2 regions of the Serratia sp. NA_112.1 genome follow, and region 2 is predicted to be linked to the other one. Evidence: predicted binding sites of a transcription regulator. Region 2 holds the regulator's gene; the other holds the start of a gene.

Region 1 (3,521 bases), on a different contig from region 2:
ACTGCGCCCAACTCTTCATTAAACAGCGCCGCCAGTGCATCGTCGCCCAGCGCTTTGATATCCACCTGCACGCCGCAGTGGCCGGCAAATGCCATTTCCGCCAACGTGACCAACAGGCCACCGTCGGAACGGTCGTGGTAAGCCAGCAGCGCGCGGTCGGCCACCAACTGTTGCATGGCATTGAAGAAGCCCGCCAACTGCTCAACGTTACGCACGTCGGCCGGTTTGTCGCCCAGTTGACGATAAACCTGCGCCAGCGCAGTAGCACCCAGCGCGTTATGGCCGTTACCCAGATCAATCAACAACAGTGCGCTGTCACCCTTATCGGTGCGCAGCTGTGGCGTCACGGTGTGGCGGACATCTTCTACGCGAGCAAAACCGGTGATCACCAGTGACAACGGCGAGGTCATTTCGCGCTGTTCGTTGCCTTCCTGCCAGCGGGTTTTCATCGACATAGAGTCTTTGCCCACTGGAATAGTGATACCCAGCGCCGGACAAAGTTCTTCGCCCACCGCCTTCACCGCTTCATACAAACCGGCATCTTCACCCGGGTGACCGGCTGCCGCCATCCAGTTAGCGGAAAGCTTCACGCGCTTGAGCGAACCGATTTCGGTCGCTGCCAGGTTGGTCAGCGCTTCCCCGACCGCCAGACGCCCAGAGGCGGCGAAGTCCAGCAGGGCCACCGGCGCACGTTCGCCGATAGACATCGCTTCACCGTAATAACTGTCCAGACTGGCAGTGGTCACCGCGCAGTCGGCGACCGGGATCTGCCACGGGCCTACCATCTGATCGCGCGCCACCATACCGGTCACGGTACGGTCGCCAATGGTGATCAGAAAGGTTTTCTCTGCAACCGCCGGCAGATGCAGTACGCGGTTGACCGCATCATTCAGGGTGATTTCGTCACGCAGCAGCGGCTGGCCTTTGGCCTGCAGGCGGGTCACGTCACGTGTCATCTTCGGCGTTTTACCCAGCAGCACGTCCAGCGGCATGTCGATCGGCTGGTTGTCGAAATGGCTGTCATTCAGCGTCAGATGTTGTTCTTCGGTGGCTTCACCGATCACCGCATAAGGCGCACGCTCACGGCGGCAAATCTCGTCAAACTGAGCCATCTGTGCCGGTGCAATCGCCATCACATAACGTTCCTGCGATTCATTACACCAGACTTCCAGCGGGCTCATGCCCGGCTCGTCGTTCAGAATATCGCGCAGTTCGAAACGACCACCGCGGCCGCCGTCGCTGACCAGTTCAGGCATGGCGTTGGACAAGCCACCGGCACCGACATCGTGGATAAACAGAATCGGGTTTTGTTCGCCCAACTGCCAACAGCGGTCGATCACTTCCTGGCAACGACGTTCCATTTCCGGGTTGTCACGCTGTACCGAAGCGAAGTCCAGATCGGCATCAGACTGGCCGGAGGCCATCGATGATGCCGCGCCGCCGCCCAGACCGATATTCATCGCCGGGCCACCCAGCACCACCAGTTTGGCACCAACGGTGATTTCAGCTTTTTGTACGTGGTTGGCGCGAATGTTACCAATACCGCCCGCCAGCATGATCGGCTTGTGGTAGCCGCGCAGTTCCACGCCGTTATGGCTATTGACCTGCTCTTCATAGGTACGGAAGTAACCCACCAGTGCCGGACGGCCGAATTCGTTGTTGAACGCCGCACCGCCCAATGGGCCGTCGGTCATGATATCCAGAGCCGTTACAATACGGTCTGGCTTGCCGAAATCCTGCTCCCAGGGCTGTTCAAAGCCGGGAATGCGCAGGTTGGAAACCGAGAAGCCCACCAGACCGGCCTTGGGTTTGGCGCCACGACCGGTTGCGCCTTCGTCACGGATCTCACCACCGGAACCGGTAGCGGCACCCGGCCATGGGGAGATCGCCGTTGGGTGGTTATGGGTTTCCACCTTCATCAGGATATGAGTTTCTTCCTGATGGTAGTCATACTGGCCGCTTTCCGGTGCGGCGAAGAACCGACCAACCTGCGAGCCTTCCATCACCGCCGCGTTGTCTTTATAAGCCGACAGCACGTAATCCGGCGTCTGTTCGAAGGTATTTTTGATCATTTTAAACAGCGACTTCGGTTGCTGTTCACCATCGATGACCCAATCGGCGTTGAAAATTTTATGGCGGCAGTGCTCGGAGTTGGCCTGCGCGAACATGTAGAGTTCGATATCTGTCGGGTTGCGCCCCAGACCGGTAAAGGCATTCAGCAGATAGTCGATTTCGTCCTCGGCCAGTGCCAGACCCAGCTTGAGGTTAGCCTGCTCCAGCGCGCTGCGCCCTTCCCCCAGCATATCGACCCTCTGATAAGGTGCCGGCTGATGTTGAGCGAACAGTTGCTCCGCCTGTTGCAGGCTGCTGAAGACGGTTTCCATCATGCGGTCGTGCAACAAGACGGCAAGCTGCTGCCATTGGGCTTCGGTCAGCGCCTCTGCCTTGACGTAAAACGCCAGACCGCGCTCCAGCCGCAGCACCTGCTTCAAACCGCAGTTGTGGGCAATATCGCTGGCTTTGGAAGACCACGGAGAAATGGTACCCGGACGCGGCGTCACCAACAGCAGACGGCCTTCAGGGGCATGTTCGGCGAGAGAGGGGCCGTACTTGAGCAGACGCGCGAGCTTGGCGTGCTCTTCGGTATTTAGCGGCGCGCTAACATCAGCAAAGTGGACGTACTCGGCGTAGATATCACTGACAGGAAGGTGAGCGTCCTGGCAACGGGACAGCAGTTTGGTAACACGAAAAGCCGACAAAGCGGGCGAACCACGCAGTATTTCCATAATCAAAGTTCTCTCGTCTTCGAAGCAACTGACTTCAGCACTTCATTGGGCGCAACAGGGGGAAAACGCGCGCCATTATAGAGAATCTAGGCCGCCGACGAAACCGTTTGCGTAGCTATTATTGATAAAAGCTCTCCGCCCCCTCGAATTGTCATAACGTGTCAATAAAGTTGCACGCTGGCGCTTTGTTGCGCAAAATGCCCCGGCCCTGGTGATTTAACCATAAGAAAAGACTGGTTTGCGGTCAGCAGTGCATGTGTGCCACCACTGGATAACTATTTGAAACGCCTTAAAATAAACTACATTCTAATCGGTGTTGTTACCTTGCTTCTGGCGCTCGCCCTGTGGCCCAATATCACCTGGCGCGGCGGCCAGGGCGGGCAACTCGAAGAGATCAAATCACGCGGAGAGTTGCGTATCAGTACGCTAAACTCACCGTTGAACTATTTCACCACCAAGCAGGGGCCAAGCGGTCTCGACTACGAGTTGGCGAAACGCTTTGCCAACTACCTGGGCGTGAAACTGGTAGTGATCCCGCACAAGAACATTAATGACCTGTTTGACGATCTGGACGATGACGATGCCGACCTGTTGGCCGCCGGCCTGATCTACAATCAGGATCGCCTCAGTCGCGCGCGCACCGGCCCGGCTTATTATTCCGTTTCTCAACAGTTGGTTTATCGTCTGGGTACTGCCCGGCCGAAAACCTTTGCCGACATTAAAGGCAAACTGGCG
Region 2 (3,521 bases):
GGTGACGAAAAGCCGCTGAAGCTCAGCCCGGCACACAAAAAACGCTACCAGCATGCCAAGCAAACCGCGATGGCCAAGCTGATGGATCAAATGGGTAAACCTTATCGCTGGGGGGGCACCTCGCCAAGAACCGGCTTTGATTGCAGCGGCCTGATTTATTACGCCTATAAAGACATCGTTAAAATTAAAATGCCGCGTACTGCCAACGAGATGTATCACCTGCGTGACGCAGCGCCAATCAAGAAGAGTGAACTGGAAAGTGGCGACCTGGTGTTCTTCCGCATTAACAACCGCGGTGTGGCTGACCATGTTGGGGTTTATCTGGGCAACGGTAAATTCATTCAGTCACCGCGTACCGGTGAAGAAATCCGCATCAGCCAACTCGACAACGACTACTGGCAAAACCACTACATCGGCGCACGCCGGGTTGTCACGCCAAAAACCATTCGATAATCTCTTTTGCGGCTGGCGCTGTCAGCCGCTCTCCCCTAATAGTTCCCGCAAACCTCATTGTTGTATTCAATCCCTTACCCGTTCCCCTGTATTTCATCGCGAAAATTGCTAATCTAAATACCCACAATAAAAACAGGTCAATCTATCGCCCATTGTTACGTCGGTGGACTGGCACTGTACAAGGAGAAAGCAATGTCGTTTGAACTTCCTGCATTACCTTATGAAAAAAACGCCCTCGAACCGCACATTTCCGCAGAAACCCTGGAATACCATTATGGCAAGCATCACAACGCCTACGTGGTGAACCTGAACAATCTGCTGAAAGGCAGTAAGTTTGAAGGGTTGTCCCTGGAAGAAATCGTTAAGGCCTCTGACGGCGGCATCTTCAACAATGCAGCCCAGATATGGAACCACACTTTCTATTGGCACTGTCTGTCGCCACAGGGCGGCGGTGAGCCTGAAGGTAAACTGGCTGAGGCAATAAATCAGGCATTTGGTTCTTTCGCCGCCTTTAAGCAGCAATTCAGCGACGCCGCAGTGAAAAACTTTGGCGCAGGCTGGACCTGGCTGGTGAAAACGCCAGAGAGTTCGCTGGCTATTGTTAACACCTCGAACGCGGCGACACCGCTGACCGGTGATGATAAACCACTGCTGACCGTCGACGTTTGGGAACACGCTTACTACATCGATTACCGCAACGCGCGACCTGCCTACCTGGAAAATTTCTGGTCACTGGTTAACTGGGCATTTGTGGAAAAGAACCTGGCGTAACGCGGGGAAAAACAATCAGGCGCAGCGAGCTGCGCCTGTTTTACTTGAGGGGATCAGTTCAAAGCAGCGGTGAAGCTGAAAGCAATAATCACGGCCAGCGCACAAACGGTGGTGAACAGTGACATTTTCAGATCGGTATCCATTACAACTCCTTTTCAGATTGGGTTGCCCAAGGGTAAAAGGCACACAATTAATGCGTCAAACCATTTTCACACAGTTAAACAATAAAATCTTGTTATCATTTCCCGGTTTATTATACCGATTACCTCTTCCACTTTGGCTCAATATGGGACAAAATTCGCAGTTCACAACTGTGTACCGGCAAAATGCCCCTCCTGACCAAGCGCTGACGACTTCAACACACTAAAAACTCAGTTTTCGCTTCTTTGGAGAAGGATCTACGCAGGCAAACGATTAACATCATACTTACATACTGCAACATGTGAGTTCAGGAGTCATTCTTTACATGGCAACGATTAAAGATGTGGCCAAACGCGCTGGCGTTTCCACCACCACCGTTTCGCACGTCATCAATAAGACTCGTTTCGTCGCCGAAGAGACTAAAGCGGCCGTTGGCGCTGCGATTAAAGAGCTGCATTACTCACCCAGCGCCGTAGCGCGCAGCCTGAAGGTCAATCACACCAAATCGATTGGCCTGCTGGCCACCTCCAGCGAAGCCCCCTACTTTGCCGAAGTAATCGAGGCGGTAGAAAACAGCTGCTACAGCAAAGGCTATACGCTGATTTTGTGCAACTCGCACAACAATCTGGACAAACAGCGGGCCTATCTGGCGATGCTGGCACAAAAACGTGTCGATGGCCTGCTGGTAATGTGTTCGGAATATCCAGACCAACTGCTGGGTATGCTGGAAGACTATCGCAATATTCCAATGGTCGTCATGGACTGGGGCGCAGCCCGCGGTGATTTTACCGATAGCATTATTGATAACGCCTTCGAAGGCGGCTATCTGGCCGGGCGTTATCTGATTGAACGCGGTCACCGCGATATCGGTGCCATTCCAGGCCAACTGTCGCGCAATACCGGTGGCGGCCGCCATCAGGGTTTTTTAAAAGCCATGGAAGAAGCCAATATCGAAGTACGCGACGAGTGGATTGTTCAGGGCGACTTTGAGCCGGAATCCGGTTACAAGGCCATGCACCAGATCTTGTCGCAGAAGCATCGGCCGACCGCGGTATTCTGCGGCGGCGACATCATGGCGATGGGCGCGATCTGCGCCGCCGACGAACTTGGGCTGCGGGTGCCACAAGACATTTCGGTAATTGGCTACGATAACGTGCGTAACGCCCGCTATTTCACCCCGGCGCTGACCACCATTCATCAACCCAAAGAGCGTTTGGGTGAGATGGCGTTCACCATGTTGCTGGACCGTATAATCAGCAAGCGCGAAGAGTCGCAGGTGATTGAAGTGCATCCAAAGCTGATTGAGCGCCGTTCGGTCGCTGACGGCCCATTCATCGATTACCGCCGCTAATTGCTATCGCCGGAAGCCGCTGTGGCTTCCGGCACCACTTCGCTTAGCCATTCCTGATTCAGCGTTTCACTGTCCCCCAGGTAATCCAACAGCCAGGCCATCGCCGGTGATGGCCTATTCTGCTGCCAGGTCAGGCAACAGGGGCTGGCCGGAAACGGCTGCTGCAGCTGCAACGCTACCAGTTCCCCACGCTGCACCAATGGCAAGGCCTGATGCGCCGGCATCATGCCAACGCATAGGCCGGCACACAGACAGTCCAGCGCCGAGGCCCAGTCCGGCACCACCAGCCGCCGTTGGTTATCCAGTGTCCAGGTGACCCGCTTGGGCAGATTACGCGAGGTATCTTCCAGACACAGGGACGGGAAAGGCCGCAGTTGATCATCATTCAACAGGCCGTCCAACGCCGCCAGCGGATGTTGCGGACTGACCACACACAGCCAGCGCATGTCGCCCATATCGCGAAAGGCAAAGCCGCCGCCGACCGGCACCGCACGCGTCGCCCCAATCGCCATATCAGCACGTCCGTCCACCAGCGCATCCCAGACGCCGTTAAACACTTCCAGTTGAACCAAAAGTTCTACGTCGGGAAAATGGCGATAAAAATCCAGCACCAGTTGGCGACAACGCTGGGGTTTAACAATGATGTCTACCGCAATTTTTAGTTGACCACGCCAACCGTTAGCCACCTGCTGGCACTGGCGGCGAGTGTCGAGCATTTTTTTGATGACACTGCGCGCTTCCTGCACAAATACCACGCCGGCCGGGGTCAGTTCCACGTCACGATGCCGCCGTTCAAACAGCGGAA

Evidence for each region. Region 2 encodes PurR, which represses purine synthesis genes. Its sites were predicted from a motif close to CANGCAAACGTTTGCNTG; they were not measured.
Region 1: purL (phosphoribosylformylglycinamidine synthase) is a predicted target of PurR. The motif match lies at 2,883-2,900, and genes of this name have one in related genera.

Annotation. Positions count from the first base shown of each region.
Region 1 covers NZ_JBQZFO010000010.1:67,062-70,582, forward strand. The annotation lists gene purL (phosphoribosylformylglycinamidine synthase) at 1-2,786, opposite strand, end outside; gene mltF (membrane-bound lytic murein transglycosylase MltF) at 3,066-3,521, shown strand, end outside.
Region 2 covers NZ_JBQZFO010000003.1:412,686-416,206, reverse strand. The annotation lists gene ACUTQ5_RS09845 (C40 family peptidase) at 1-453, shown strand, start outside; gene sodB (superoxide dismutase [Fe]) at 646-1,224, shown strand; gene cydH (cytochrome bd-I oxidase subunit CydH) at 1,278-1,367, opposite strand; gene purR (HTH-type transcriptional repressor PurR) at 1,691-2,716, shown strand; gene punR (DNA-binding transcriptional activator PunR) at 2,713-3,521, opposite strand, start outside.